One region of the Micromonospora sp. LZ34 genome, then DNA from elsewhere that is predicted to be linked to it. Evidence: riboswitches for the same ligand, from Rfam matches in the RefSeq annotation. Region 1 holds a riboswitch; the other holds the start of a gene.
What was found. A riboswitch is a leader RNA that binds a small molecule or an ion and turns the genes downstream of it on or off. The one in region 1 is predicted to bind thiamine pyrophosphate.
Positions count from the first base shown of each region.

Region 2: another riboswitch for thiamine pyrophosphate. It lies ahead of ACVCAH_RS24270 (ECF transporter S component); the one in region 1 lies ahead of thiE (thiamine phosphate synthase).

Region 1 covers NZ_JBRIQN010000002.1:378,471-382,757, forward strand. The annotation lists gene ACVCAH_RS04180 (ThuA domain-containing protein) at 1-1,449, opposite strand, end outside; TPP riboswitch at 1,763-1,872, shown strand; gene thiE (thiamine phosphate synthase) at 1,867-2,493, shown strand; gene thiO (glycine oxidase ThiO) at 2,487-3,767, shown strand; gene thiS (sulfur carrier protein ThiS) at 3,758-3,958, shown strand; gene ACVCAH_RS04200 (thiazole synthase) at 3,955-4,287, shown strand, end outside.
Region 2 covers NZ_JBRIQN010000025.1:87,174-91,460, forward strand. The annotation lists gene ACVCAH_RS24260 (energy-coupling factor transporter transmembrane component T family protein) at 1-701, opposite strand, end outside; gene ACVCAH_RS24265 (ABC transporter ATP-binding protein) at 757-2,172, opposite strand; gene ACVCAH_RS24270 (ECF transporter S component) at 2,285-2,878, opposite strand; TPP riboswitch at 2,950-3,055, opposite strand; gene ACVCAH_RS24275 (alpha/beta fold hydrolase) at 3,133-3,966, shown strand; gene ACVCAH_RS24280 (sugar isomerase domain-containing protein) at 4,012-4,287, shown strand, end outside.

The DNA of each region.
Region 1 (4,287 bases):
GAGGTTGCCGGCCGGCACGGTGTACGTGCCGTCGTCCTCGGGGTGGATCCGGATGACCTTGCCGCGCAGGTCGTTGGTGTTGCCGGAGGTGCGCTGGGCGTCGTAGTCCTGCCGGCCCGGCCGCTCGTCGATCGGCGTGAACGCGTTGGACTCGAACGGGTTGGTGTTGTCGCCGGTGGCCAGGTAGAGGTTGCCGGCCCGGTCGAAGACCATGCTCCCGCCGGCGTGGCAGCAGGTGTTGCGCTGGGTGTCGACCCGCAGCACCTGCTTCTCGCTGGCCGGGTCGATGGTGTCGCCGGTCACCGTGAACCGGGAGAGCAGGTTGCGGGCGATCCCGTCGTTCGGGGCGTAGTAGAGGTAGACCCAGTTGTTGGTGGCGAAGTCCGGGTCGAGCCGGATACCGATCAGGCCGTCCTCGTTGCCGGTGAACACGTTCAGGTCGACGGCGGTGACCGTGTTGCCGGTGTCCGGCTTGACGATCTGCACCCGGCCGTCGCGCTCGACGTAGAAGACCCGACCGTCCGGGGCGACGTCCAGCTCCATCGGGTTGCTGGTGTTGCTGTCCAGCGTGACCTTCTCGAAGCTCCCGGTCAGCGAGGCGCCGCAGTCCGCGTCGGCCACCCCGGCGGCGGTGCGGATGCCGCCGAGCAGGTGGGCGAGGAACTCCGGCTCCGCGTACGACTCCCGGGTGTGCCCGCCGCCGGTGTACCAGGCCCGGCCGCCCTCGAAGTCCTGGCACCAGGCGATCGGGTGATCGTGGCCCATCGCGCCGGCGCCGGGGGAGTAGCTGGTCTCGTCCAGGCTGGCCAGCACGTGCACGTCGGGGCGCGGGTTGGACTGGTAGTTGTACCACTCGTCGAACCGGGACCAGCGCTCCGGCAGCCCGGCGGTGGCCGGGTGGGCGTGGTCCTCCACCTTCACCGTGGCCTGCTGGTTCGCCGGGTGGCTGGCGAAGTAGGCGCCGACCAGGTCGCCGTACCAGGCCCAGCTGTACTCGGTGTCCGAGGCGGCGTGGATGCCGACGTACCCGCCGCCGGCGCGGATGTAGCGCTCGAACGCGGCCTGCTGCTCGGCGTCGAGGACGTCGCCGGTGGTGGAGAGCCAGATCACCGCCCGGTACTTCGCGAGGTTGTCGTCGCTGAACGCGGCGCCGTCCTCGGTCGCGTCGACGGTGAACCCGTTGGCCGCGCCGAGTTGCTGGATGGCGGCGATACCGGTCGGGATGGAGTCGTGCCGGAAGCCGGCGGTCTTCGAGAACACCAGCACCGAGAACGGTTCGTCGGCCGCCGGCGCCGGCGCGGCCAGCGGTGCGGCCTGCGCGACGGGTGCGGTCAGCGGCGCGGCGGGCGCGGCCTGCGCGGCGGGGACGCCGAACAGGCTGGTCGCGGCGATCGCGAGGGGTAGCAGGGTGGCAAGGACGGGTACGCGGGCACGACGAGATCGGGACACGCCGCCTCCTATGTCGCGGTGGACAGGGATCGCGGGGGCCGGCTCGCCGAAGACCGTCCCAGGTGGACCGGCGGGGGCACCGTGCCAGGGTGTCCGCACCGGCATTTTGTCGAATCGCTGAACAAATTAATCCCGCTGAATGCGTATCGGGCAAGATGCCGGCCGGTAACGGTTTCGCAACGGCGGGCGACATTCCGAACAGGACGGTACGAAGTGCTCGGCGGTGGCCGGCTCCGCCCGGCCCGGGCCGCGGGCCGCCCCGGGTGGGCCGGACCACCTTGGCAGGCCGGCGGATCTGTCGTACGGTGACACCGACGTAACCCACGGGAGCCCGGTTGACCGGGCTGAGAGGGGGGCTGGGAGCCCCCGACCGTCGAACCTGATCCGGGTAATGCCGGCGCAGGGAGGAGTGTTGCCGTGCCGTCCCTTGGGCGACTGCATCTGGTCACCGACACCCGACCCGGGCGGGATCCGCTCACCGTGGTCCGGGCCGCCCTCGCGGTGGCCCGCGCCGAACTGGTGGTGCAGGTCCGGGTGGAGGATTCCGCGACCGACCGGGAGGCGTACGACCTGGCCCGCCGGGTGGTCGCGCTCTGCGCCGGCTACGGCGCCACCTGCCTGGTCAACGACCGGCTGCACGTGGCACTGGCGGTGGGCGCCGGCGGCGGGCACGTCGGCGCGGACGACCTGCCGGTCGGCGCGGCCCGCCGGGTGCTCGGCTCCGCCGCCGTGCTTGGCGCCACCGCGCGTGACCCGGGCACCGCCGCCGAAGCGGTCGCCGCCGGGGCCAGCTACCTGGGCGTCGGCCCCTGCCACCCGACCGCCACCAAGGAGGGCCTGCCGGACCCGATCGGCCCGGCCGGGGTGCGGGCGGTCGCCGCCGCGGTGGACGTGCCGGTGATCGCCATCGGCGGGGTCACCGCCGCGAGCGTGCCGGCGCTGCGGGCCGCCGGGGCGTACGGGGTGGCGGTGGTCGGTGCGCTGTCGGGCGCCGCCGACCCGGGTCGGGCGACCGCCGACCTGCTCGGGGCGCTGACGTGCTGACCGCCGGCCGGCCGGACGTGGCGGTGGTCGGCGCGGGGCCGATCGGGTTGGCCGTCGCCTGGCGGTGCGCGGCGCGGGGACTGCGGGTGGTCGTGCACGACCCGGCCCCCGGGTCCGGGGCGTCGGCCGTGGCCGCCGGGATGCTCGCCCCGGTCGCCGAGGCGTACTTCGGCGAGCGCGAGCTGACCGGGCTGCTCTGCGAGTCCGCCGCGCGCTGGCCGGCGTTCGCCGCCGAGCTGACCGGGGCCAGCGGGCTGCCGATCGGCTACCGGACCGAGGGCACCCTGATGGTCGGGCTCACCGCCGACGACCTGGCCGAGGCGGGCCGGCTCTGGGCGTACCAGCAGGGGCTCGGATTGCCGGTGACGCCGCTGCGCCCCTCGCAGCTTCGCGACCGCGAGCCGGCGCTGGCGCCCCGGGTGCGCGGCGGCGCGCTGGCCGCGACCGACCACCAGGTCGACCCGCGGCTGCTGGTGCCGGCGCTGCGGGCCGCCGCGGAGGCGGCCGGCGCGGTGCTGGTGCCCGGCGCGGTGCGCCGGCTGTCCGAGGTGGACGCCGGGGTCACCGTGGTGGCCGCCGGCTGCGGCGCCGCCGCGCTGGCCGGCCTTCCGGTCCGGCCGGTGAAGGGGCAGGTGCTCCGGCTCCGCGCGCCCGGCGACGAGGCGCCGGGCTTCCGACACGTGATCCGGGGGTACGCCGACGGCGAGCACGTCTACCTCGTGCCCCGCGCCGACGGCGAGGTGGTGGTCGGCGCGACGGTCGAGGAGCGTGCCGACCGCACGGTCACCGCCGAGGCGGTGCTGCGGCTGCTCCGCGCCGCCGTCGACCTGCTCCCCGAGCTGGCCGGGTACGACCTGGTGGAGGCGGTGGCCGGGCTGCGCCCCGGCACGCCGGACAACGCCCCGATCCTCGGCCCGCTGCCCGGCCGGCCGGACGTGCTCGCCGCCACCGGCCACCACCGGCACGGCATCGTGCTCACCCCGGTCACCGCCGATCTGATCGCCGGCCTGGCCGCCGGGGATGCGCCGGACCCGCTGCTCGCCCCCTTCACGCCCGACCGGTTCGGGCCGGCCCGCCCACCCGAGCCGGCGACGCCGCCGCGGCCGGACCGGGCGGTGCCGGCCCGCCGACCCGGGCAGGCGGCGCCGCAGCGGCCGGGCGGCCCGCCGGCGGAGCACCTCGACCGGATCGCGCAGGCCGAGGCAGGCGGCCCAGGCCGGTCCGCCCGCACCCGGCCGGACCAGCAGACGACGGAGGAGGACAGGTGGAACTGACGGTGAACGGCGCCGGGCGGACGGTGCCCGGCGGCGCCACGGTGGCCGAGCTGGTGCGAGAGGTCACCCCGGAGCAGCGCGGCGTGGCGGTGGCGGTCAACGGCGAGGTGGTGCCGCGGGCCGGGTGGCCGGCGACCGTGCTGCGCGACGGCGACCGGGTCGAGGTGCTCAGCGCCGCCCAGGGCGGGTGAGTGCGGTGACCTTCGAGCTGGGCGGCGTCGCGTTCAACTCCCGGCTGATCCTCGGCACCGGGGGCGCGGCCAACCTGCACGTGCTGGAGCAGGCGATCCGGGCGTCCGGCACCGAGCTGGTCACCGTCGCGCTGCGCCGGGTGGACACCACCCCCGGTGGGCTGCTGGCGCTGCTCGACCGGTGCGGGGTGCGGCTGCTGCCGAACACCGCCGGGTGCTACACCGCCGGTGAGGCGGTCAAGGTGGCGCGGCTGGCCCGGGACGCGTTCGAGACCGACTGGGTCAAGCTGGAGGTGATCGGCGACGAGCGGACCCTGCTGCCGGACGGG
Region 2 (4,287 bases), on a different contig from region 1:
CCGAAGTGCTGCCGCCGGGCGACCGTCCGGGGCGTGCCCGCGTCGAAGCCCCGGGCGTCCATCGCCACCGCCAGTCGGGTGCCGTGCCGGATCGCCCCGACCAGCAGCGCGAACGCGGTCGAGACGAAGAGCCGCAGCTTCGCCAGCGGGTTCCGGCCGGCGTCCACCCCGCGCGCTCGCCGCGCCAGGGTGATCATCTGCCACTCCTGGCCGAGCAGCGGCACCAGCCGGAACGCGGCCAGCGCCCCGATGGCGAAGCGGGCCGGTGCCTTCGCGTTCTGGATCAGCGCGTCGGCCAGGTCGGTCGGGTCGGTGGTGGCGAAGACGATCACGCCGGGCAGCGCCACCGCGAACATCCGCAGCACCAGGCCCAGCGCGGTGAGCAGCACCCCGGAGGTGACCACCGCTGGACCGGCCTCGACCAGCACCCGGCCGGACCGCTCGGCGGCGAAGAGCACCAGGGTGACCAGGATGCCGACCGCGCCGAGCAGCAGCGGCCAGGCCCGCCGGGCGAGCACCCGGTAGCGGACCCCGAACAGCGGCAGCACCGCCAGTTCGGCCGCGACGGCGATCGCCGGGGCCACCGGGTCCAGGGTGGCGATCATGATGAACGAGAAGACCAGCGCCGCGGCGAGCTTGGCGACCGGGTTGCGCCGGGCCAGCGGGGCGTCCGGTGCGGCGACCGGCTCGAGCGTGATCACGGGCGGTCCGGGGCGCCGGGCCGGCCGACCGGTGCGGCGACGGGGGGTGTGCCGGTCACGGGCGGTCCAGCAGGAGCGTCCGGTCGGCCAGCGCGGCCACGAACTCCGCGTCGTGGGTCACCGTGACCAGGCCGTGCCCGGCGTCGCGCAGTTCGGCGAAGAGGTCCACCAGCTCCAGCCAGGTCCGCCGGTCCTGGCCGAAGGTGGGCTCGTCGCAGATCAGCAGGCGGGGCGCGGTGGCCAGCGCGGTCGCCACGCTCAGCCGCCGCGCCTCGCCGCCGGAGAGGGTGTACGGGTTGGCGCCGGCCAGCTTCTCCAGCCGGAGCCGGGACAGCAGCGCGTCCACGGTGGCGCGTACCGCCGGCTCGGGCGCGCCGGTGCGGCGCGGGCCCAGCGCCAGCTCGTCGAAGACCGTGCCGGTGACGAACTGGTGCTCGGGATCCTGGAAGACCGAGCCGATCCGGCGGGCCAGCGCCGGGGCGCGCCACCGGTGCGGGGGAGTGCGGGCGTCCGCGCCGGCCAGCGCCGGGGTCGCGGTCACCGTGCCGGCGCCGGGGCGGAGCAGCCCGCCGAGCAGCAAGGCCAGGGTGGACTTGCCGGCCCCGTTCGGGCCGAGCACGGCGAGCGCCTCGCCGGCGCGTACCGCCAGGTCGGTGGGGGCCAGCCGGGGCGGCAGGCCGAGCCGGTCGGCGGTGAGCAGCACGTCGCCGGCCGGGGTGGTGGCCCGCCGCGGCGGCACCGGACGGCCCGGCACCCAGACACCCTCGGCGGCGAGCGCGTCGCCGTGCGCGCCGAACACCGCCTCCGGGGTGCCGTCGGCGCGGACGCCGCCCCCGGGTGCCAGCACCACCACCCGGTCGACCAGCGGCAGCGCCTCGGCGACCCGGTGTTCGACCAGGATCAGCGTGGTGTCGGCGTCCAACGCCCCGGCGACCGCGGCGCGGACCAGCGCGGCGCCGGCCGGGTCGAGGTTGGCGGTCGGCTCGTCGAGCAGCAGCAGCCCGGGGCGCAGGGCGAGCACCCCGGCCAGGGCGAGCCGCTGCTGCTCACCGCCGGAGAGCGCGGCGGTGGGCCGGTCCCGGTGGTACGGGAAGCCGACCCGGCCCAGCGCCTCGTCCACCCGGGGCCAGATCTCCCCGGCGGGCACCCCGCGGTTCTCCAGCCCGAACGCGACGTCGTCGCCGCAGCGGGCCATCACCAGTTGGGACTCCGGGTCCTGGAAGACGATGCCGACCTGCTCCCGGCCCTTGCGTGGGTCGAGCCCGTCGATCTCGACGGTGCCCTCCTGCTCGCCGGAATCCTCGGGCAGCAGCCCGGCCAGCGCGGCGAGCAGGGTGCTCTTGCCGGCCCCGGAGGGCCCGAGCAGCAGCACCCGCTCGCCGCTCTCCACCCGCAGGTCGAGCTCGCGCACCGCCCACGCCCGCCGCCCGGCGTGCCGCCACCCGAACCCCCGCACCTGCACCGCACTCACGCCACCACCCCCGGTGACCCGGCGTTGACCATGAAGTTGTCGGCGCGACACGCCGGCGCGGTCGACAACAACGTCATGATCAACGAGGTGGGGCGGGGGCGGGGCACGGAGGTCAGACCAGGGTGCGGTCGCGGGCGGCGGGGAAGCGGTCCAGGGCGCCGGTGCCGGCCAGCGCGCGGGTCAGGTACCACCCGCCGGCGCCGGCGATGATCGTGGCGCTGACCACGGTCAGCAGCGCGTACGGGATCCGGTAGCTGCCCAGCGCGTAGTCGACGTTCCAGACGAAGAAGTCGAACAGCGCCGCGCCGAGGCCGGTCAGCGCGCCGGCGAGCAGCGCGGTCGGCAGCCGGAACGAGCGGTAGCGGAAGGCGGCGAAGGCCAGCTCGGCGCCGAGGCCCTGGATCAGGCCCTGGACGATGGTGATGCCGCCCCACTCCGAGCCGAGCAGCGCGGAGATCGTCGCGGCGACCGCCTCGCAGAACAGCGCCGCGCCGGGCTTGCGGATGACCAGGCCACCGAGCACCGCCGGCACCAGCCAGACGCCGTACATGACTGCCTGGCCGGCCGGGAAGAACGTGAAGGCCGGGTCGACGGCGCGCCAGAGCAGGCCCCAGGCCCAGAAGATGACGCCGAAGGCAACCGCGATCACGGCGGCGACGACGATGTCGATGGTGCGCCACCGGCTGGTGGCGGGGGTGTGGTTCATGTGTGCTCCCAGTCCTGACCGCGAACCAGGAGAAGACGCACGCCGCGCCCGGTGTCCCGGACGGCGGCGCGGCTGGAGGTCGACCGAACTCCCTGCGCTGGCATTACCCAGATCAGGTTCGAGGGTCTGCGGAAGGTGCCCGCACTCTCAGCGCTGTGCGCTCCCCTGTCGGATGTGAAGTTGTCCCGGCAGACGCTAGCACCGATGGCGCCGCCGGGACGAGCGGCCCGCGCCGGCTGGGTAGGCTGCCGATCATGCGCATCGACGCCCGAGGGCTGGAGTTCGAGGTACGCGTCGGCGGCCCGGAGGGCGGCGAACCCGTGCTCCTGCTGCACGGCTTCCCGCAGCACGGCGGGGAGTGGGACGACGTGGTCCCGGCGCTGCACGCCGCGGGGCTGCGCACGTACGCGCCGGACCAGCGCGGCTACTCGCCCGGCGCGCGGCCGGCGGAGGTCGAGGCGTACCGGATGGCGGAACTCGTCGCCGACGCGGTGGCCCTGCTGGACGCCCTCGGGCTGCCCGCCGCGCACGTGGTCGGCCACGACTGGGGCGCGCTGGTCGGCTGGGAGTTGGCGGTCCGGCATCCGGAGCGGGTGCGCACGCTGACCGCGGTCTCCGTGCCGCACCCGGCCGCCATGGCGTACGCGCTGGCCAACGACCCGCAGCAGAAGGTGCGCTCGGCGTACATCGTGCTCTTCCGGCAGCCGGGCAAGGCGGAGACGGTGCTGCTGGGCCTGGACGCCGCCGCGCTGCGCCGGCTGCTCGGTGGGGTCGGCGACGCCGCCCGGGTGGCCGGGTACGCGGAGCCGATGCGCCGGCCGGGCGCGCTGACCGCCGCGCTGAACTGGTACCGGGCGATGCCCTCGCGGGCGGGGCTGGCCGGGACCGGCCCGGTGACCGTGCCGACCACCTTCGTCTGGAGCGACCGGGACGTGGCGATCGGCCGCACCGCCGCCGAGGCGTGCGCCGCGCAGGTGACCGGGGACTACCGCTTCGTGGAACTGCCCGGGGTGAGCCACTGGATCCCGGACGAGGCGCCCGCGCCGCTGGCCGAGGCGATCCTGGCCCGGGTACGCGGACTGGCCTGACGGCGCCGGACGCCGAGGGTGGAGGCACGGATGGACGGAGGAGACATGACGGTGAGCGCCGACGAGTACCTGGCCGTGGTGACCGAGACGGTGGGTCGGGTCGCCGCCAGCCAGCGCGAGGCGGTCGGTCGGGCGGCCGACCTGATTGCCGATGCGGTGCGCGCGGACGGCGTGGTGCACGCCTTCGGCACCGGCCACTCGGAGGCGCTGGCGATGGAGATCGCCGGCCGGGCCGGCGGGCTGGTGCCGACCAACCGGATCGCGCTGCGCGACCTGGTGCTGCTCGGCGGTGAGCCGGTCGGCCTGCTCGGGCCGACCCTG